One region of the Burkholderia stabilis genome, then DNA from elsewhere that is predicted to be linked to it. Evidence: riboswitches for the same ligand, from Rfam matches in the RefSeq annotation. Region 1 holds a riboswitch; each other region holds the start of a gene.
The links. Region 1 has a riboswitch for cobalamin ahead of cobW (cobalamin biosynthesis protein CobW). Riboswitches for the same ligand answer to the same signal wherever they lie in the genome.

Region 1 (7,396 bases):
TTCGCGCGCCGCGCATCGACCATCAGCGCTTCGTAGTATTCGTCGACCTGCCGCTCGAGATCCTGCAGCGGGCCGTAGTTTTCCGCGCGCGTGAGCGGCGGCATCAGGTGATCGACGATCACGGCCTGCGCGCGGCGCTTCGCTTGGCTGCCCTCGCCCGGATCGTTGACGATGAACGGATACAGGTGCGGCAGCGGCCCGAGCGTCAGGTCGGGCCAGCATGCGTCGGACAGCGCGACGCTCTTGCCCGGCAGCCATTCGAGGTTGCCGTGCTTGCCGAGATGGATGACCGCGTCGATGCGATACGCATCGCGCAGCCAGAAATAGAACGCGAGATACGCATGCGGCGGCACCAGATCCGCGTCGTGGTAGCTCGCGTAGTCGTTCTCGCCGCGCGAGCGCGACGGCTGGATGCCGACGAACACGTTGCCCACGCGCCAGCCCGCGATCGTGAAGCGCCCTTGCCGCAGCGTCGGGTCGGCTTCCGGCGCGCCCCAGCGTTCGTTCAGCGCGTCGCGCACGGCCGCCGGCAATTGCGCGAAATGCGCGAGGTAATCGGCCAGCGCGAAACTCTGGAACGCCGGGCGCAGCGCATGCACGGCCGCGTCGTTGGTCACGCCTTCGGTGAGCCGCGCGATCAGCGCGTTGCCGTCGGGCGGCAAATCGGCCACCACGTAGCCCGCATCGCGCAGCGCCGCGAGCACGCGCAGCGCGGACGCCGGCGTGTCGAGCCCGACGCCGTTGCCGATCCGCCCTTCGCTTTGCGGATAGTTCGCGAGAATCAGCGCGACGCGCTTGCTCGCGTTGTCGAGCGTGCGCAGCCGGCACCAGCCGCGCGCGAGCGCCGCGACGAACGCGATCCGCTCGGCGTCCGGCTGGTAGCGCACCACGTCGACCTCGGTGTGCGGACAGCGATACGCGAGCCCCTTGAAACTCACCGCACGCGTGACGATGCGCCCGTCGACCTCGGGCAGCGCGATGTGCATCGCGATGTCGCGCGCGTGCAGGCCCTGGTTGTCGGCCACCCATGCGTCGCGATTGCCGCCGGACAGGATCACCTGCAGCACCGGCGCATCGCCGGCGAGCACTTCCGGCTCGGCGGCATCGATCGCGCCGGCCGCGAACGCGGTCGTGTTCAGCACGAGCGCGACGTCGTGCGTGTCGCAGAGCTGCGTGATGACTTCGCGGCTCACCGCGTCCTTCAGCGACGTCACCGCGATCGGCAGCGGATTCAGCCCTTCCTGCACGAGCGCGTCGGCCAGCGCGTCGAACACGGCCGTGTTCGCGGCCTGCCAGTGCGCGCGGTAGAACAGGATCGCGACGACGGGCGCGCCGGGCGTCCAGCGCGGCCGCCAGTCGTCGACGCTCGCGCGGTCGCGCGCCGGGTGATACAGCGCGGCGGCCGGCAGCGGGCGCGGCGGCTCGGGTTCGTCGCCGAAGCCGAGCGTATGGAACGCGATGCTGCGCAGCAGCGCCTCGGCGTTGTGCACGCCGCCTTCGCGCAGATAGCGCCACCACAGCCGGCACAGCTCGGGCGCGACCGTGCTTTTCGCGACGAGATTCGGGTCCTCCTGCAGGTCGCCCGAAAACATCGCGAGCTGCTGCGCACGCTTCGACGCGAGCGACACGGCCTGCTCGATCCCGTACGGCCAGTACGCTTCGCCGCCGAGATGATCGATCACGACCGTCTTCGCATGACGCAGCACGTCGTCGACGTAGAAATCGACGGACGCCGGCTGCCGCAGGAACGTGACGTTCGCGAGCCGCACGCTCGGGAACCCGGCCGGCAGGTGCGGCACGACGCTCGCGAGCAGCGACAGCGTCGTGTCGGCCGAACTCAGGATCACGATGTCGGCCGGTTGCTGGTCGATCCGGACGACACCCTGCGTATCGTCGACGAAACCGCCCGGCGTGGTGCGCAGCAGATGCATCGTGCGTTACGCCTGTTGCGGCTCGGCCGCGCACGCGGCGTCGAACGCGCGCTGCAGCGCGGCCGCGTCGAGATCCTCGCCGATCAGCACGAAGCGGCTCGCGCGCGTTTCGCCGTCTTGCCAGCGGCGGTCGAAATAGCTGTCGAAACGGCGGCCGACGCCCTGGATCACGAGCCGCATCGGTGCACCGGGCAGCGCGGCGAAACCCTTCGCGCGGTAGATCGTGTGCGTCTCGACGACCCGCTGCAGCGCGGCGATCGTCGCTTCGCGCGTACCCGCATCGCCCGACACGACCACCGAGTCGAAATCGTCGTGATGGTGGTCGTGGTCGCCGTCGTCGGCCGAGCCGTGATGGTCGTGACGCAGGTGGATCGTTTCTTCCGACGCCGATTCGAGGCCGAGCAGCATCGCGAGATCGAGTTCGCCGCGCGTCGCGCGCACGATCTTCACCTGCGGCGGGATCTCGTCGCGGATCGCGGTTTCGATCTGCGCGAATTCCGCATCGCCGACGAGATCGGCCTTGTTCACGATCACGAGATCGGCGGACGACAGTTGATCGGCGAACAGCTCGTGCAGCGGCGATTCGTGGTCGAGGTTCGGATCGGCGCGGCGCTGCGCATCGACGGCCTGCGGGTTTTCCGCGAACTGGCCGCTCGCGGCGGCCGGCCCGTCGACGACGGTCACGACCGCATCGACCGTGAAGCTGTTGCGGATCGTCGGCCAGTTGAACGCCTGCACGAGCGGCTTCGGCAGCGCGAGCCCCGACGTTTCGATCAGCACGTGGTCGATATCCGCGCGCCGTTCGACAAGCGCTTCCATCACCGGATAGAACTCTTCCTGCACGGTGCAGCACAGGCAGCCGTTCGCGAGCTCGTAGAGCTGGCCCGATGCTTCGTTCTGCGCGCCCTCGGCATCCTCGCAGCCGATGCCGCAGCCCTTGAGGATTTCGCCGTCGATGCCGAGCTCGCCGAATTCGTTGACGATCACCGCGATGCGGCGGCCTTCGGCGTGCTGCAGGATGTGGCGCATCAGCGTCGTCTTGCCGCTGCCGAGAAAGCCCGTGACGATCGTGACGGGAAGCTTGCGTAGGGTCATGGTAGGTCCTGTGTCGAAAGTGGAATCAGGCCGGGATCGTCGCGTCGAAGGCGGCGCGGCAATTCATCTGGCGGATCGCGGGCAGGTCGCCGCGCAGCCCGGACGGACGGACGCAGGACGGACGGAACGACGAATCGGACATGGTGCTTCCTTGCGAACGGTCGACATCGTGAATGCCAACACGGCTGCCGCCGGCCCTGCCCGCGCCGCCTGCCGTTCGCCGTGCCGGCCGGGCGCGTGCGCGCGGGGCCGATGGGCGGAGAAAGCGGGAAATGCGCGGGCGTCGGGCCTGCTGCGGCCGTGGACGATGCGCCGCCTCCCCGCGGCGCTGAACCCCAATGTTTAGGCCGGTATCCGGGCTGACGAACACGCCGCTTCGCCTTCCCGGATGCGCGCGGCATCCAGTGGCGGTCGTCCGCATGCGTGCGGCATGCGGCGAAGCGGCGTTGCATCGCGCTGCGCGCGACGCGTTCGCTTACCGTTGCGGGGGCAGCACAGGTTGGCTCGACTGCGGCGCAGGCAGGCTCCCTGTTTCCCGTTTAACTGCGTGCGCCGGAGCGGCGCGCGCGAGCACCAAAACGCGTGCGAGTGTAGGCGGCGGTGCGGGGAGCGTCAAGGCGGCACGGGCCGCCGGGCCGTGTTTCGCACGGCCGGCGCGCGACGCCTGAAGCCGCTTCGGGCACCGGCGCGGCGGGTTCGCGCGGGCGGACCGCTGTGCTATCGTAGCGCCGCGTTCGGTGCTCGCATGCGCATTCCCGCATGCAGTTAAACGGGAAACAGGAGGCGGATGTCCGCCCGGCCTGTGCTGTCCCCGCAACGGTACGCCGCCCGCGCGACGCGCTTCCCCGCGCGACGCGCCCATGCCGCCCACGATGCCACTGCCCTTCAGCCGGGCGGGAAGGCTGCGGCCTGGCAAGCGGCCAGCCCGGATACCGGCCGACGCAAGGGGCGAGCCCGACGCTCGCCGAACGCCCGATCCGCGGGGGACGGATGGGGTGCGCATTCCGCCTGCGTCCGCGTGGGCTTCGTCCGATCCGTCATGCCTTGCCTGTCTGCCGGCCGCCCATGTGCCGCCCGCCTTTCCCTTTTCACCGTAACGACACGGTGCGCGCCGTGCCGCGCGCGATGAGCCGCGCGTGGCTCATCGGCGCTGGCCCCGGCGACGCCGACCTGCTGACGCTCAGGGCCGTGCGCGCGATCGGCGCGGCCGACGTACTGCTCGTCGACGATCTCGTGAACCCCGACGTGCTGCGCCATGCGCGCGCCGACGCGCTGATTGAGCACGTCGGCAAGCGCGGCGGCCATGCGTCGACGCCGCAGGAAACGATCGTCGCCGCGATGCTCGACCATCTGCGCGCGGGCCGCAGCGTCGCCCGCCTCAAGGGCGGCGATCCGTTCGTGTTCGGCCGCGGCGGCGAGGAACTGGCCGCGCTCGGCGCCGCGGGTTTTCCGGTGGAAATCGTGAACGGCATCACCGCAGGCATTGCAGCGCCGGCCGCGCTCGGCATTCCGGTCACGCATCGCGGCGACGCGCAGGGGGTGATCTTCGTCACGGGCCACGGCGCGGGCGCCGACGAGCCCGACTGGCGCGCGCTCGCCGCCACCCGCATGACGATCGTGATCTATATGGGCATTCGCCGGCTCGACGCGATTGTGGCAGCGCTGCATGACGGCGGCCTGCCCGGCGATACGCCGTGCGCGGCGATCGAGAATGCGACACGTCCCGATCAGCGGCACGTGCTCGCGACGCTCGACAATCTCGTCGAACGCGTCGGCGCAACCGGCATCGGTTCGCCGGCGATCGTCGTGATCGGCCGCGTCGCCGCGCTCGCCGATGATCCGGCGGTGCGCGCGGCGCTCGGCGGCGGCGCATGACGCGCGTCGCGCTCGGCGTCGGCTTCCGCGCGGGCGTGACGGCCGCCCAACTCGATGCCGCGATCCGCGCCGCGCTCGCGCTCTACCCGGGCGCCGAACCGGCGCTCGTCGCGACGCTCGCCGACAAGGCGCGCACCCGTGCGCTGCGCACGCTGTGTGCGCGACGCGGCTGGCCGCTCGTCGCGTTCGATGCGGCGCAGCTCGCAAACCGCCCCGAGCTGGCCGTAAGCGGCCCGTCGGATGCCGCGCTCGCGCGCTTCGGCGTCGCGGGCGTGGCCGAGCCGTGCGCGCAGCTCGCGGCGCCGCATGGCCGGCTGCTGGGCCCCAAATCCATCCGGGACGGCGTGACGGTCGCGCTCGCCGGCCCGCTCTGAACCCTTTGTTTCGCTTTCGACAGGACGATTCCCGATGAAGACCGATTCCGAATCCCATCAGCGGATGGCCGAACGCCGCCGCGCCGGCCATGAGAAGAAGCAGGCCGCCGCCACCCACGAAAAGGGCCTGCTGATCGTCAACACCGGCAACGGCAAGGGCAAGAGCACGGCTGCATTCGGCATGGCCGTGCGCGTGCTCGGCCACGGCATGCGGCTCGGCGTCGTGCAGTTCATCAAGGGCGCGCTGCACACGTCCGAGCGCGACTTCCTCGGCGCGGTCGCGGAATGCGATTTCGTGACGATGGGCGACGGCTACACGTGGAACACGCAGAACCGCGACGCCGACATCGCGACCGCCCGCAAGGGCTGGGACGAGGCGCGCCGGATGATCGAAAGCGGCGACTACCGGATGGTGATCCTCGACGAGCTGAACACCGTGCTGAAGTACGAATACCTGCCGCTCGACGAAGTGCTCGCGACGCTTGCCGTTCGCCCGGATTCGGTGCACGTCGTCGTCACCGGGCGGCACGCGCCCGATGCGCTGATCGACGCGGCCGATCTCGTCACCGAAATGCGGCTCGTCAAGCATCCGTACAAGGAGCAAGGCGTGAAGGCGCAGCGCGGCGTGGAGTTCTGAGCGTGCCGGCCTGCCCCGCGCTGTTCGTCAGTGCGCCCGCGTCCGGCCAGGGCAAGACGTCGGTGACGGCCGGCCTCGCGCGGCTGCATCGACGGCTCGGCCGCCGCGTGCGCGTGTTCAAGACCGGGCCCGACTTCCTCGATCCGATGCTGCTCGAACGCGCGAGCGGCGCGCCCGTGCATGCGCTCGACCTCGGGATGGTCGGCGAGGCCGGCTGCCGCGCGCTGCTTGCCGAGGCCGCGCGCGATGCGGACCTGATCCTGATCGAAGGCGTGATGGGGCTGTTCGACGGTACGCCGAGCAGCGCGGACCTCGCGTCCGCGTTCGGCGTGCCGGTCGTCGCGGTGATTTCCGCGAAGTCGATGGCGCAGACGTTCGCAGCGATCGCGTTCGGGCTCGCGCGGTTCCGCCCGGGGCTGCCGTTTCACGGCGTGCTGGCGAACCGCGTAGGGTCGGCCCGCCATGCGGAGCTGCTGCAACAGGCGCTGCCCGATGACCTGCGCTGGCTCGGGCACGTGCCGGCCGATGCGGGCATCGCGCTGCCGGAGCGGCATCTCGGCCTGCACCAGCCGGCCGACATCGACGATCTCGATGCGCGGCTCGAACGCGCGGCCGACGCGCTCGCGCAGACGGCGCTCGCGGCATTGCCGCCGGCCGTCGCGTTCGCGGAACCCGACGTTACGACACCGCTGACGCGCATGCTCGCCGGCAAGCGGATCGCGATCGCGCGCGATGCGGCGTTCTCGTTCATCTATCCGGCGAATCTCGCGCTGCTCGACGCGCTCGGCGCGGAGTCGACGTTCTTCTCGCCGCTCGCCGACGAGCCGGTGCCCGACGATTGCGACGCGCTGTTCCTGCCGGGCGGTTATCCGGAACTGCATGCGGCAAGGCTCGCGGCGAATGCCGCGACCGCGCGGACGATTCGCGCGCATGCGGCCGCCGGCCGGCCGATCGTCGCGGAATGCGGGGGGATGGTGTATCTGTGCGAGTCGCTGATCGACGCGGACGGCGCCACGACGGCGATGCTGGGCCTGCTGCCGGGCCAGGCGACGATGCAGCGCCGGTTCGCGGCGCTCGGCATGCAGCAGCTCGATACGCGCACCGGACCGATGCGCGGTCATACGTTCCACTATTCGCGGCTCGCGACGACGCTGGAACCGGTCGCGCGCGCCGCGCGCCCCGACGGCGCGCCGGGCAGCGGCGAAGCTGTCTACCGCAGCGGCGCGATCGTCGCGACGTACATGCACATGTACTGGCCGTCGAATCCGGCGATGGCGGCCGCGCTATTCGGCGGCACGGCGTTCTGACGGAAAGGACCGGTAAAGCGCCGCCTCCGCGATGTCAGGGTTTTTCGCGGCCCGGCGCTTCCGAACGCGAAGTCCGGATCACGGTACCGTCGGGCGAGAAATGCGCGTTGAACATCCCGTCGCCCGATACGCCGCCTTCGGCCCAGTGCCAGCTCCACACCTCTTCATGGCTCAATG
Region 2 (7,396 bases), on a different replicon from region 1:
ACCTTCAATTCGTCGAGCTTCTGCAGCGCGAACGCGAGCCACGAACGGATCTCCGCATCGAGCTTCTCCTCGCTCGCGAGATCGACCGGCACGTGCAGCAGCGAGCACGACGGGGCGAGCCACAGGCGATCGCCGAGTTGCTTCGCGAGCGGTTCGAGCCAGTCGAGCGTCGCGTTCAGGTCCGTCTTCCAGATGTTGCGGCCGTTGATCGCGCCCACCGACAGCACGCGCTCGGCCGGCAGTTCACGCACCAGCGCGTGCACTTCGTCGCGCGCGTTGATCGCGTCGACATGCAGGCCGTCGACCGGCAGCGAGCTTGCGAGCGTCAGGTTGTCCTGAAGCTGGCCGAAGTACGTCGCGAGCAGCAGCTTGATGCGGCGCGTCTCCAGCGCCGCATACGCGGTGCGGAATGCCTGGCGCCATTCGGCGTCGAGTTCGGTCACGAGGATCGGTTCGTCGATCTGCACCCACTCGACGCCTTGCGCGGTCAGCGTGTCGAGCAGCGCGCCGTACACCGGCAGCAGCTTCGGCAGCAGCGCGAGGCGATCCGAATCGTCCTTCGACTTGCCGAGCCACAGGTACGTCACCGGGCCGATGATCACCGGTTTAGCGTTCACGCCCTGCACCTTCGCCTCGGCCAGTTGCTGCAGCAGGCGCGACGGGTCGAGCGAGAAATTCGTGTCGGCGTGGAATTCCGGGACGATGTAGTGGTAGTTCGTGTCGAACCACTTCGTCATTTCACCGGCCGCGACGCCGCCGCAGCACGCCGCATGCTCTTCCGCGGACTGCGCCGAGCGGCCGCGCGCGACGCGGAAATAGTTGTCGAGCGCATCGCCGTGGAAGTCCTGCACGCGCTTCGGCAGGTTGCCGAGCGTGAAGCTCATGTCGAGCACCTGGTCGTAGAACGCGAAATCGCCGATCGGCGCGAGATCCAGGCCACGCTGATCGTTCCAGTGACGCGCGCGCAGGTCCGCGCCGAGCGCCTTCAGTTCGTCGCGCGACGATTCGCCTTTCCAGTAGCGTTCGAGACCGAACTTGAGTTCGCGCTTCGCGCCGATGCGCGGGAAACCGAGGTTGTGTGTCGTGACCATGAGGCTGCCGTCCAGAAAGAAATTGAAGATCCGGCAGCCATCATAGGGATTTCAAACCATGAAATAAAATGGCATTATTTCATTCATCCATTAAATTTGTTCATGCATCTGTTGCGCGAGCGATATCCATGCTGGAACGATTCCATCTCGTCGTCATTCGTGAAGTCGAGCGCCAGGGCTCGCTGACCGCGGCCGCCAATGCGCTGCACCTCACGCAATCGGCGCTCAGCCATACCGTCAGGAAAATCGAGCAGCAGCTCGGCACGCCGATCTGGGACCGGGAAGGGCGCGGCCTGCGGCTCACGCAAGGCGGGCAGTATCTGCTGAAGCTCGCGAACCGGCTGCTGCCGCAGTTCGAGCTCGCCGAGGAGCGGATGAAGCAGTACGCGAAAGGCGAGCGCGGCACGCTGCGTATCGGGATGGAGTGCCACCCGTGCTACCAGTGGCTGCTGAAGGTCGTGTCGCCGTACCTGTCACGCTGGCCCGACGTCGACGTGGACGTGAAGCAGCGTTTCCAGTTCGGCGGCATCGGCGCGCTGTTCGGCTATGACATCGACGTACTCGTGACGCCCGACCCGCTGAACAAGCCGGGCCTGCGTTTCGATCCCGTGTTCGACTACGAGCAGGTGCTGGTGGTCGCGGATGCACACCGCCTCGCGAATGCCGACTACGTGACGCCCGAGCAGCTGATCGACGAAATCCTGATCACCTATCCGGTCGAAACCGACCGGCTCGACATCTACAACCAGTTCCTGACGCCGGCCGGCATCGTGCCAAGGCGGCACAAGTCGATCGAGACGACCGACATCATGCTGCAGATGGTGGCGAGCGGGCGCGGCGTGGCCGCGCTGCCGAGATGGCTTGCCGACGAATACGCGGACCGGATGCCGGTCGTGCCGGTCAAGCTCGGCAAGAAGGGAATCGCGAAGCAGATCTTCCTCGGCATCCGCGAAGCGGATGCGTCGATCGACTATCTGGCCGCGTTCGTCGCGCTGGCGCGCGAATCGACGTGGAGCGCGCCGCGCATGCTGCGTTAGGGCTCAGGCCCTGTTCACGCGAATATCGGGCTTGCGATCGGCGTGAACGGGCCCCCGGGTGCACCCGTTTGCAATACGCGTCAGGCGGCGTGCATGCCGATGCGTTCGCCGCGCTCGACCCACGCGCCGAACAACAGGCCGATCGTCGTCCACATGATCACCTGCATGCCGATGGCCGCGACGCGAAACTTCCACAGCAAGGCAGCCGGGAACGCGGCCGGCACTTCGTTGATCGACGGCAGCCCGAGCTGCACCGCCGCGATGATCGCGACGAACACGAGGCCCGCCACGATCGACGCGTTCCATTGGCCGAGCTTCGCGAGCAGATGGCGGCGCACGCTGACCGAGAACACCATCGTCGCGATCGAGATCGCGATCATCAGGAAGAACAGGCCCGTGCGATAGCCGATCGTGTCGGGGTCGCCAACCGACGGCGGATTGGCCGGGTACTTGATGTTCGGCACGATCACGAGCGCGACGAACGCCGCGAGCGCGAGCCACGCGGCCAGCGGCCGCGCCGGGAGGCGGCTGCCTCGTCCGTAGGCAAACGCGAAGACCAGCGAAAACAACCCGCCGAATGCCGCGCCGTAGGTCACGACACCCGTCAGCAGGCCGAGGCCGGCCTGCGTGTGGCGGCTGACCAGCTCGACCTCGTGATCGTGCCCGTGCTCGTCGCTCTTGGCGGCATCGCGCTGTTCTTCGAAGGAAATTGCCTGATCGACTTGCGGTTCGCCGACGATTTTCGCGAAACCGAACGTGAGGAGGCCCGCGGCGATGCCTGCGAGCATCCCGCGCATGAGCAGCTTTCCGACCATCGTGTTCTCCGCGTCAGTGGCAGGGAAAGCCGAGCAGATGGCGGCCGTCGTGGACGAATTCGTGGACGTACATGCCCGGCACGAGCGACGTCGCGCCTTGTTCCGCGCCGACGAAATAGAGTGCGAGCAGCAGGATCAGGCCGACGAATACGGCCCACGGCAACAGCTCACGTACGGGGATGGGTGCCGGCACGACGACCGGCTTCAGCACTGCTTCGCTCATGGATGCACCTCAGGGGAATCGCGCCCCGACAAATGTTGGATGGGTACGAAGGCAGGTCTGGCTTCCGGGATCGTGATTACCCGGTTACAGTGGCGCGACCGCACCGGATTTGCACCGGCTTCCGCGCTTCGTATCGAGCGGATTGTACGCGCGAACGTCCGCGTATTGAAGAAGTGATGGCCCGCGGACGACCGCCCGTCCGCTCCGGCTCTCCCGACAACCGACATGACCCTCCATGCCTCGTTGCGCCTGATTGCACACGCGTCGACCCGCGCGATGCGCACCGGCACGTTTCCCGACGACGATCCGCTCGACGCACGCGGGCTCGCCGAAGCCGCCGCGCTGCGCGATCGGTGGACGCACGCGGCCGGCGCGCTCGTGCGGTGCAGCCCTGCCCGCTGTGCGCGGCAGACCGCCGATGCACTCGGCCTGCACGCCGAAGCCGACGACCCGCTTCGCGACATCGACTACCGCAACTGGCGAGGCAAGCGGCTGCACGATCTCGCACGCGACGTGCCGGACGCACTGGGCGCATGGATCTGCGATCCGTCCGCGTCGCCGCACGGCGGCGAATCGTTCGAAGCCGCCGCTCGCCGTGTCGGCGCATGGCTGAACGCGCTGCCGCCCGGCCGCGACGTCGTCGCGATCACGCATGCGCCGATCGTTCGCGCGGCCGTCGCGCACGTGATGAGGATGGATCTCGATGCTGCGGCGCGCATCGACGTCGCACCGCTGTCGTGCACGATGTTCGTCGCGTCGCCGCATGGATGGACGTTGGCCACGACGCACGACGATCGGCGCGACGTCGATGCGTAAGCGTGTGGAATTGCGCGTGGAATTGCCGCCCCGGCATGCGCGATATGGATGACAAAGCGGCCGGTGTTTCACGACGCGAACGAATATCGTCCCTCGCCTTACATCACTGTAAGACGCGCCGTTCGTCATCCCGACTGTCATCAAACTGACTGCTAGCCGCGGCTAGGATCGGACGCGACTCCCCCACGAGAAGACGCCCGTCATGAATCAACCTGCTTCGTCCACCGCGAACGATCGGGGCTCCGTCGAGCGCACCCGGCAGCTCGGCTATGCCGTGTTCCTGCTGGTGCTCGCGATCGGCGCCGTCTACATCGCCACGCACCTGATCGACGATCTGTCGCCGATGCGCGAAGGGTCGCTGTTCCCGTACCTGATGCTCGGCGCCGCGCTGGTGATCGCGCTCGGCTTCGAATTCGTCAACGGCTTCCACGACACCGCGAACGCGGTCGCCACCGTGATCTACACGCACTCGCTGACGCCGAACGTGGCGGTGATCTGGTCCGGCATGTGGAACTTCCTCGGCGTGATGGTTTCGAGCGGCGCCGTCGCGTTCGGCATCCTGCAGTTGCTGCCGGTCGAGCTGATCCTGCAGGTCGGCAGCGGCTCCGGCTTCGCGATGGTGTTTGCGCTGCTGATCGCGGCGATCGTCTGGAACCTCGCGACCTGGTATTTCGGGTTGCCGTCGTCGAGCTCGCATACGCTGATCGGGTCGATCATCGGCGTCGGGCTGATGAACCAGCTGATGCACGGGCCGTCCGGCACGAGCGGCGTCGACTGGGGCCAGGCGCTGGGCGTCGGCAAGTCGCTGCTGCTCTCGCCGATCGTGGGCTTCCTGTGCGCGTCGCTGCTGCTGCTCGTGCTGAAAGCCCTCGTGCGGATTCCCGAGCTGTACAAGGAGCCGCCGAAGGACCAGCCGCCGCCGTTCTGGATTCGCTGCCTGCTGATCCTGACCTGCACGGGCGTGTCGTTCGCGCACGGTTCGAACGACGGGCAGAAAGGGATGGGCCTCATCATGCTGATCCTGATCGGCACGGTGCCGGCCGCGTACGCCCTGAACAAGGCCGTCACGCCGGCCGAGTCGCAGACCTTCGTCGCCGTCGCGAATCAGGCGGCCGCGACGTTCGCGAAGTATACGAACGGCGTCGCGCCGTCGGCGAACCCGCGCGCCGACGTCGAACACTACGTGCAGCATCGCGAACTGACGCCTGCGGTGCTGCCGGCCGTGCAGCAGCTGTCCACGTCGCTCGCAACTGCCGTGGGTTCGTCGGGCTCGATGGCCGCCGTGCCGCAGCGCGACGTCGACAACGTGCGCAACACGATGTATCTGGTGTCCGAAGCGATTCGCCTGATCGAGAAGTCGGGGCAGCCCGCGTTCGCCGCCGACGACAAGCTCGCGATCGACAACTATCGCAAGCAGCTCGATCACGCGACCAAGTTCATTCCGACGTGGGTGAAGGTTGCCGTCGCGATCGCACTGGGCCTCGGCACGATGGTCGGCTGGAAACGGATCGTCGTGACCGTCGGCGAGAAAATCGGCAAGCAGCATCTGACGTACGGACAGGGCGCATCGGCCGAACTCGTCGCGATGCTGACGATCGGCGCCGCCGACATGTACGGGCTGCCCGTGTCGACGACGCACGTGCTGTCGTCGGGCGTCGCGGGCACGATGGCGGCAAACGGGTCGGGGCTGCAATGGAGCACGGTGCGCAGCCTCGTGCTCGCGTGGGTGCTGACGTTGCCGGCGTCGATCGCGCTTGCGGCAGGGCTTTACTGGTTGTTCCGGTCGCTGGCTTGATCGGGGATACGGTGGGCGGCCGATGCTGGTCGGTCGCCTGCCGTAGAGCATTCTTCGGTCGTCTCTCTGTCTCTTCGCCTCTTCGCTTCTCCTTCCCGACACGTCGCCGAATTCGGCGTGCCCGTGTCACATCACGAGCGTGCGGCCTCCCCCTTTCCGAATTGAAGCGCAAGATCTGGAGCGCGCCTGTACACGGAGATCGCTAGACTCGGTTCATCACTTTCATCGTGGATTCAACCGCGCGCAATGCGTCCAGAGCATGCCGTGCGGCGCCACATTGCTGACGAACGAGGTACGCCCGTGAACATCGCCGACCTGCAACCTGCCGTCGACTCGCTGGACATCGCACAACGCGTCGACGCGATCGACTGGACAACCGTCGATGCCGATCTCGATCGCTACGGATGCGCGCGCGTACCGGGCCTGATCGCGGCAAGCGAGTGCGACGCGCTCGCATCGCTTTATCCGCGCGATGCGCTCTATCGTTCACGCGTCGTGATGGCGCGGCACGGATTCGGGCGCGGCGAATACAAGTATTTCGCGTACCCGCTGCCGGCGCTCGTCGCCGGGTTGCGTACAACGCTCTACCCGCATCTCGCGCCGATCGCGAATCGCTGGAACAAGGCACTCGGGATCGACGTCCGCTATCCGACGGAGCACGCGCCCTTCCTCGATCGCTGCCACGCGGCCGGACAGGTACGCCCGACGCCGCTGATCCTTCAATACGGCCCCGACGACTACAACTGCCTCCATCAGGATCTGTATGGCGAGCATGTCTTTCCGCTTCAGGTCGCCATCCTGCTGTCGGCGCCGGGCCGCGATTTCACGGGCGGGGAGTTCGTGTTGACGGAACAGCGGCCGCGCATGCAGTCGCGTGCGGAAGTGGTGCCGCTGACGCAAGGTGACGCGGTGATCTTCGCCGTGCACGGCAGGCCGGTGCAGGGAACGCGCGGCGTCTATCGCGTCAACCTGCGCCACGGCGTCAGCCGGATCCGGAGCGGCCATCGCCACACGGTCGGCATCATCTTCCATGACGCGCAGTGACGGGAATCGGAGTGAGCGCGGCGCTATCGCGCCGTTCTTCGTGCGGATGGGTTCACACAGGAAACGCCCCGCGTCTGTCAAACCAATCGCGCGTCATCTATTGGGGCGCATCACGGTAGGACATCAGCTGTCGCACCGTTCCGCATGCGGATGAGTCCACGCAGGAAACACCCCTCGCCTGTCGAGCCAATCGCATGTCATCGCTCGAGGCGCATCACGACACGACGTTAGCTATCGCGTCGCTCATGATACGGATGAGCTCACGCAAGAAACCCTGCGCCTGTCGAGCCAATCGCGCGTCATTGCCCGGGACGCATCACGGCCGGACATCAGCTGTCGCGCCATTCCTCATGTCGATGGGTTCACGCGGGAAACACCCGTGTCTGTCGAACCAATCGCATGTCATCGCTCGGGGCGCATCATGTCAGGACATCAACTGTCGCACCGTCCCTCGTGCGGATGAGTTCACGCAAGAAACACCGTGCGTCAGCCGAACCAATCGTGTGCCATCGCTCGATGGCGCATCACGCGCCGGACATCAGCTGTCGCGCCATTCCTCATGCCGATGGGTTCGC
Region 3 (7,396 bases), on a different replicon from region 1:
CGACGCTCGAGCGCAGATACCCGCCGAGCTGCTCGATGGCCGCCGCGTAATGCGCATCGGCCGCGGCTTTCACGCGCATCCACGCATCGTGATCGTCCGGCGGTGGCATCACGTGCAACGCATTCAGCGGCACGCCGTCGTCGCCGACCAGTCGCCGCAGCGCGTCTCGCGCTTCGTCGCTGATCGACGCGGGAAAGGGGACGACCCGGCTCGGTACGGCGACGCCGTCAGGTTTGTCTTTCATCGAATGGTTTCCGTTCGGCCCGTCACGGCGTATTCCGGTGCAGCACGGCCCGTCATGCGGCCGACGGCCAGTGGCGCAGCATCACGTCCAGCGCGTCGAGACTGCGCGACCACGACGCGTCGGAATCCGGCGCGCTGTGCGAGAAACCGCCCGCGCTTTCCAGCGTCACGTAGCCCATGAAGAAACCGCCGAGCAGGCGAATCGCATGCGCCTGTTCGGCGTCGGGAATCGCGTAGCCGCGCAGCATGGCCGCGGTCATCCTGACGAGCCGGCCGCCCGCGCTCTCGGCGGCGCGTTCCGCGCTCACCGGATGCCGCGCGGCCGCAAAGCGGCCGGGATGCTCGCGCGCATAGTCGCGATAGACGTTCGCGAGTGCGGCCAGCGCGTCCTTGCCGGTGCGGCCGGCCAGTGCGTCGGTCGCGCGGTCGGCCAGCTCCTGCAGCGCGAACAGCGCGATACGGCTCTTGAGGTCGTCGAAACTCGGGATATGGGAATACAGGCTGGCGAGCTTCACGTCGAAGTGCCGCGCGAGCGCCGCGCCGGTGAGCTGCTCGAAGCCGGTTTCATCGGCGAGCTGCGCGCCGGCTTCGACGAGCCTGTCTACGGTAATGCCGGCACGCGCCATGACGGATGCTATTGAGGTTAGTCAAAAAACTAATTCTATTAGTTTTTGTGGCAGTGTCAATGTCGTGTGCGTGCCGGTGGCTTCGCCATGCGTGGGTTTGCCGGGCCGTCAGAACGTATAGCTGACCTTGCCGAACGCGGTGCGTCCGAGCGTGTTGTAGCCGTACGCGGTCATGTACTGCCGCTCGAAGAGGTTCGACAGCGACGCCGACACCGTCAGGTGCGAATTGATCCGGTAGGCCGCGCGCAGGCTCACGGTCAGGTACGACGGCAGATACTGCGTATTGGCCGGATCGTCGAACGTCGAGCCGCCGTAGAGCAGCGACGCGCCCGTGCTCAGCGCGTGCAGGTGCAGTTCGTCCCACGTGTGATCGACGTTGAGGCTGACCGTCTGGCGCGGCCGGCGGTTGAGCCAGGTCTGGTTGGTCTCGTCCTGCGGATTCAGGATGCCGATCGCGAGGCTCACCGGCGTCGAGCGGCCGATCGTGCCCTTGTACGACAGGTCGATGCCGCGAATATGCGAACGGCCAATGTTCATCGGCGAGAACGTCGCGGGGTTGTACGCGATCAGGTTGTTGACCCGCGTGTCGTAGATCGCGGCGGAGAACGTGCCGTACGACGTATTCGCGTCGATCGCGGCCTCGACCGACGTGTTGCGTTCGGGGCTGAGGTTCGGATTGCCGTAGCCGGGGTAGTACAGGTCGTTGAACGTCGGCAGGCGGAACGCGTTGCCGTACGACACGCGCGCCGTGTAGACCGGCGTGATCGCCCACGACAGCGCGGCATTGCCGGTGTTCACCGACTGCCCGGCAATGATCTCGTGACGCCCCGCGAGGAACATCGTCACGCTGCCGAGCGTCGCCGACTGATGCAGCGAGAACGCGGAATCGTTGCGCGTCGGCACGCCGGCGGGAATGTCGAACGGCAGGAACGCCTGTTCGCGCGTGAAGTCGTAGGCCAGCTTCGTCTCGCCCGACAGCGGCAGGCCGAACAGGTGGAACCCGTGTTCCTGGTGGGTCAGCGACGTCGACGTGCTGATGCGCTGCGAATTGATCTGGTCGGTCGCAAGGGTCGGGTCGTTCGCGTAGATGAAGGCGCGGTCGTTCGAATAGCCGAACGACTGGGCGAACTGCGTGTCGGGCGTGATGTCGAGACGGAACGCGATGCCGGCCGTCAGTTGATGATCGAGCTGACGGTTCGCATAGCCGATGTTGTCGTAGGACAGATCGGACCGGTGATACAGCGCGAACGTCGAGATCGACCAGTTGTCGCGCGCGTAGCCGAGGCGCGCATCGAGATCCTGTGCGTGATACGGATTGCGGCCGGCTTCGTGCGCGTAGAAGAACGGGCGCGTCGCATCGATGCCGGCCGTGTTGTAGTCGTGCAGGCCGAGCGAGTAGGTGAGCCCGCCGAGCGCGGCCAGCGGCCCCGTCGACGGCACCGTGCCCGACGTGCGCAACTGCGTGTCGAAGGTCTTGTTCGACCCGCCGCCGAACGACACCGTGGTCTGGTTCGGTTGATTGCTGGCGCGGCGCGAGAAGAGCTGCACGACGCCGCCCATCGCATTGGCGCCGAACGACGCGGCGGCCGGCCCCGAGATCACTTCGACGCGCTCGAACGCTTCGGTCGGCAGATCGGCCCACGGCGCGATGCCGGTGGTCGACGAGCCGATCCGGATGCCGTCGATGAACACGGCGACCTGGCTGGCCGACGAGCCGCGGATGCTGACCGACGCGGACGAGCCGGGGCCGCCGTTCTGCGAGACGGTGACGCCCGGCAGCGTCGCGAGCGCCTGCGTGATGCTCGGGTCGCCGGGCGACAGCCGGTCGAGATCCTCGCGCGTGAGCACCTGCGTCGACGCATAACGACCGTCGAACGATTCGGGCAGGCGCCGCGTGTCGGTCACGCTGATCGTCGGCAGGTCGGCGCTTTCCGCGGGCCGGGCGGCCTGCGGGAGCGCGGTGTCGCCGGCAGCATGGGCGATCGGGGCAAGCAGCGCGCTGGCGGCGGACGTGGCAAGAAGGTAACGAATGTTCATGAGGCAGCGGGAATAAGCGTGTTGCGTGTACGGCGATCGTGAGCGAATCGGGGGCCGGGCCGGCCAGTTCCGGGCGGGCGTCATGGCGTGGCGGGACAAGGCGGCCGGCTGCCGGCGGTGTCGGTGCGGCGCATGCCGGGCGACGCAAGCGCCATAAACGGCCGCGCGGACGCGGGCTGGCCACGCATGCCGACGGCGTGTCGGTGCGACGCTTTCTGAGCGAAAGCGGATTCGGAAACGATGGACATCTGAAGGGTCCTGAGGTCGGGCCGTCCATGCAACGGGCGACCGCCAATGGCGGTGCTTGGCGCGCCGGGACACCCCGCCCGGTGCGGCTGCTTGGACCTCGGGTCGATGGCAGGTCTCCTGGCTCGCGGGTCGTCATTCGCGCCGGCCTTCCCGGTTTCCCAGTGGCACGCAGTGGCACGCATTCGCCGCTCACAGTTGCGGGGGCAGCCGCAGATTCGAGGCGCTGCCTCTCCTGCGTTCCCTTTTGATCCCGTCTCCGGGAACCATCAGCGCGCAAGCGTAATGGCGCGGGCTCCGGCGCGTCAATTGTCCGGTTGCGCAGGGATGCGAAAAAACGTCATTGCCCGGCGGAAACTTTCCAAACCCTTTCTTTCATGCGCCGGCGCCGCGTTTCATGTCTGACGAAACACCGGGATCGACGGCGGGGGATCGCGCCTGAACCGGCTCGGCGCGACACCCGTCCAGCGCACGAACGCACGCCGGAACGCTTCCTCGCCGCCGAACCCGAGATGTGCGGCCACGCGTGCGACCGGCCAGTCCGTGTCGCGCAGGCATCGTCGCGCGGCGTCGGCCACGCATTGCTCGCGCAACGCGTGATAACCGCTGCCTTCCGCCGCGAGCCGCCGCCGCAGCGTCGCCTCGCTGACGCCGAGCCACGCGGCCAGCTCCACGAGCGCCGGCAGCGCCTGTGCGTGCGCGAGCGCCGCATCGAGAAAGCCGCGCACCTGCTGCGTCCACGACACGACGGCTGGCGCCGCATCGATCAGACGAAACGGGAAATCGACGAGGAACGCGTCGAGTTCGGCCGGCTGGCGGATCACGCGGCATTCGAGCCGCGCCGCATCGAACGCGAAGCCGTAGGTTTTCCGGCCGACGTCGACCGGCGCGTTGAACAGACCGAGCAGCGGCACCGCGTCGTCGCGGCGCGGATGGCCGAGCCACACGTCGATTGGCCGCAGCGGCTGCCCGATCAGCCAGCCGAACAGTTGCAGATAGCAGAACAGGCCCGTCAGGTCGACGAGGCACGCGGCCGGGCTGCGCGTGCGGCGCAGCGAGTCCATCCGGAACGTCGCGCGTCCGTCGCGCACCGCGAGCGACAGCATGCCGGCGCGTGGCGTCAGCATGTCGCAGAAGTCGCGCGCGCAGCGGATCGCGTCGGCGAGCGTCGCGCAGCTCAGCAGGCAGCGGCACATCAGGTCGACTTCCTGCTTGCGCATCGGCGGGTGGCCGTCGCCGCGCGCGACCTGCGCTTCGAGCCGCTCGATCGCGTCGCGGTAGAGCGCAACGAAACCGCCGGCCGTCGGCGCATCGTGCGGCGCCTGCGTATCGCGTCCGGCCGGCGCCGCGCCGCTGCGCGTGAGTTCGCTCAGCAGGCGCGCGCCGAAACCCGGCAGGACGCGGCCGTTTTGGGGCATTGCGCGCGGTTTCATGTTGTCTCCCGTTCTGATCGTTGCGACAGGGGCCGGTGAGCGGGCCGGTAGGGGTGTGCGAACCGTCGCCACGCAAGAATGCTATCGACGCCGGCCGCCTTCGGCCTCGCCGGAACGGCGTAGGCCGGCAACGCATCCCGCCATGAACGACCACGGACGACACGCGAATGATCCAGATCGTAGATGAAATCACGCTCGCTCCCGAGCGCATTCCCGACGTGCTCGCGCTGCTGCGCGACCGCTACTTGCCGGGCCATGCGGCGCGCGGGCTGACGGCGGCCGGCCGCTGGGTGTCGCCGCCGGTCGCGGTGCCGGGGCAGCCGAGCACGCTGTGGCTGACCTGGCACGTCGACGATGCGCCGTCCTATTACCGGATGCGCGCGCTGACCGATGGCGACGTGGTCGCGTTCTGGATGGCGGTCGACGGGCTGTGCGACGCGCGCCGACGCCATGTGATGACGGACGCCGACGCGCCGTTGCCTGCCCTGAAGGAGGCCGGCCATGCGGCATGACACGGCGCAGGTATTCGTTTCGGTGGATCGCGATGCGCATGCGATCGAACATGCATTGTGCGAGGCCGCGCGTGCGCTGCCCGGCGCGAGACGTGTGACGCTCGCGCGCAATCAGGAAGGTAGCTGGGGCGCGGGCGACTACACGCTCGACGTGTTGCGCGATGCGCCCGTGGTCGATCCTGCCACGGATTTCGCCACGCTGGCTCGGCTGCCGGGCATCGCACGCATCGACGGCGCCGTTTGTCGCCCGATCGGCGGCGGCCTGCGCGAACCCGGGTTGCACGACGGCGTGTGGCGCACGCTGATGCTGCGCACGCGGCCGCAGGCCAGCGAAACGCAAGTCGCCGCGCTCGAAAGCGAGTTGCTGCAGATGCCCGCATTCATGCCCGGCATCCGCAACTGGCGACTGAGCCGGATCGAGACGCCGGGTGCCTGGACGCACGTGTGGCAGCAGGAATTCGCGCACGTCGGCGATCTGCTCGGCGAATACCTGATGCATCCGTATCACTGGGGCTGGGTCGACCGCCGGTTCGACGCCGAAAGCCCCGACTGGACGGTCGACGCGATCTCGCATGCGTTCTGTCCGCTCGCATCGAGCCTGCTGGCCGATACGGCGACGTGACGCACGGCGCGCACCCCACCCACAAAAAAACTGGAGACACGAAGATGCGAGCCCTTTTGATCGACCGCGTCGGCCATTCCGACGCATTGCGGCTGGCCGACGTTTCGGCGCCGAAGCCGGGCCCCGGCGACGTGCTGATCCGCGTCGCGTATGCGGGCGTCAATCCCGCCGACTGGAAATGCCGGGAAGGTTATCTCGGCGCGTTCATGCAGTACACGTTTCCGTTCGTGATCGGTTTCGATGCGGCGGGCGTGGTCGAGGCGGTCGGCGACGGCGTCGACGGTTTCGCGCCCGGCATGCGCGTGTTCGCGCAGACCGATGTCGGCGCGGGGCGCTGGGGCGCGTATGCCGAATACGTCGCGGTGCGCCACGACTCGGTCGTGCGGCTGCCCGACGCGGTGAGCTTCGCGGAAGCGGCGGCCACGCCGACGCCCGCGCTGGCCGCGTGGGCCGGCCTGTTCGACGACGGCGGGCTGCGCGCCGGGCAGACCGTGCTGGTGCACGGCGGCGCGGGCGCGGTCGGCACGTTCGCGATCCAGCTCGCGGCCCAGGCCGGCGCGCGCGTCGCGGCGACGTGTTCGGCGCGCAATCTCGACACGGTCGAATCGTTGGGTGCGGAGGCCGCCATCGACTATCGCGCACCGGACATCGCCGCTGCGGTGCATGCCTGGGCGCCCGGCGGCGTCGATCTCGTGCTCGACGCGGTCGGCGGCGACACGCTGCCCGGCGCGCTCGACCTGCTCGCGCCGGGCGGCACGCTCGTGAACATCATGACGCTCGCGGCCGGCGATGCCGAGCGGCTGGCCGCGACGGGCGCCGACGCCGCGCGGCGCGGGCTGCGCACCGCGATGACCTACAGCCGGATGCCGAGCGGCCACACGCTCGCATCGATTGCCGAACGGCTCGGCCGGCGCGAGTTGCGCGTGCCGCGTTTCGACAGTTTCCCGCTCGAACAGGCGGCCCGGGCGCTCGATCTCGTTCAAACGGGCGAGGCGAAAACCAAGCTCGTGCTGCACGTTGCGGATATCGCGGGCTGAACGGCTCGCATCAAAATTTCTGGAGACATCATGACCGACACCCGAACCGCGATCCTCGCGGGCAAGTGCGCACTCGTGACCGGCGCGAGCCGCGGCATCGGCCGCGCGATCGCGCAGCGCCTCGCATCCGAAGGCGCGACCGTCGTCGTCACCGCACGCAGCCTCACGCAATCGGCCGGCACCGCCGGCACGCTCGCCGAAACGGTTGCACTGATCGAACAGGCCGGCGGCCGGGCCATCGCGCTCGCGGCCGACCTGTCGAACGCGGCCGAGCGCGACGCACTCGTCGGGCGCGCGGCCGACGCGGCCGGCGGCCTCGACATCCTCGTGAACAATGCAGGCGTGGCCGATTACGCGTGCGTCGACGCGATGCCGATGACGATGTTCGACACGACGATCGAACACTATCTGCGCATTCCGTTCGCGCTGGCCCAGGCCGCGATCCCGCTGATGCGCGCGCGCGGCGCCGGCTGGATCGTGAACGTCGGCTCGGTGACGGCGCTGGCGCCGCTGCGGCCGTTCGATGATTTCTCGCGCGCGGGCGGCGCGACCGTCTATGCGGCGGTGAAGGCCGCGCTGTCGCGCTTCACGCAGGGGCTCGCGGCCGAACTCGAAGCCGACGGCATCGCGGTGAATCTCG

Region 2: it holds a riboswitch for cobalamin, as region 1 does, so the genes downstream of both, BBJ41_RS26380 (CbtB domain-containing protein) here and cobW (cobalamin biosynthesis protein CobW) in region 1, are expected to answer to the same signal.
Region 3: it holds a riboswitch for cobalamin, as region 1 does, so the genes downstream of both, BBJ41_RS21230 (TonB-dependent receptor domain-containing protein) here and cobW (cobalamin biosynthesis protein CobW) in region 1, are expected to answer to the same signal.

The regions. Positions count from the first base shown of each region.
Region 1 is NZ_CP016442.1:783,330-790,725, forward strand. Features, by position in the region: gene cobN (cobaltochelatase subunit CobN) at 1-1,931, opposite strand, end outside; gene cobW (cobalamin biosynthesis protein CobW) at 1,938-3,026, opposite strand; cobalamin riboswitch at 3,355-3,619, opposite strand; cobalamin riboswitch at 3,744-3,981, shown strand; gene cobA (uroporphyrinogen-III C-methyltransferase) at 4,092-4,901, shown strand; gene BBJ41_RS03785 (cobalamin biosynthesis protein) at 4,898-5,275, shown strand; gene cobO (cob(I)yrinic acid a,c-diamide adenosyltransferase) at 5,310-5,912, shown strand; gene BBJ41_RS03795 (cobyrinate a,c-diamide synthase) at 5,915-7,219, shown strand; gene bamE (outer membrane protein assembly factor BamE domain-containing protein) at 7,254-7,396, opposite strand, start outside.
Region 2 is NZ_CP016443.1:1,913,612-1,921,007, forward strand. Features, by position in the region: gene metE (5-methyltetrahydropteroyltriglutamate--homocysteine S-methyltransferase) at 1-1,091, opposite strand, end outside; gene BBJ41_RS26370 (LysR family transcriptional regulator) at 1,220-2,128, shown strand; gene BBJ41_RS26375 (CbtA family protein) at 2,209-2,943, opposite strand; gene BBJ41_RS26380 (CbtB domain-containing protein) at 2,957-3,166, opposite strand; cobalamin riboswitch at 3,200-3,337, opposite strand; gene BBJ41_RS26385 (histidine phosphatase family protein) at 3,392-3,982, shown strand; gene BBJ41_RS26390 (inorganic phosphate transporter) at 4,185-5,777, shown strand; gene BBJ41_RS26395 (2OG-Fe(II) oxygenase) at 6,078-6,821, shown strand.
Region 3 is NZ_CP016443.1:706,092-713,487, reverse strand. Features, by position in the region: gene BBJ41_RS21240 (alpha/beta hydrolase) at 1-244, opposite strand, end outside; gene BBJ41_RS21235 (TetR/AcrR family transcriptional regulator) at 297-869, opposite strand; gene BBJ41_RS21230 (TonB-dependent receptor domain-containing protein) at 978-2,906, opposite strand; cobalamin riboswitch at 3,246-3,438, opposite strand; gene BBJ41_RS21225 (helix-turn-helix domain-containing protein) at 3,548-4,585, opposite strand; gene BBJ41_RS21220 (hypothetical protein) at 4,753-5,097, shown strand; gene BBJ41_RS21215 (Dabb family protein) at 5,087-5,719, shown strand; gene BBJ41_RS21210 (NADP-dependent oxidoreductase) at 5,764-6,756, shown strand; gene BBJ41_RS21205 (SDR family NAD(P)-dependent oxidoreductase) at 6,787-7,396, shown strand, end outside.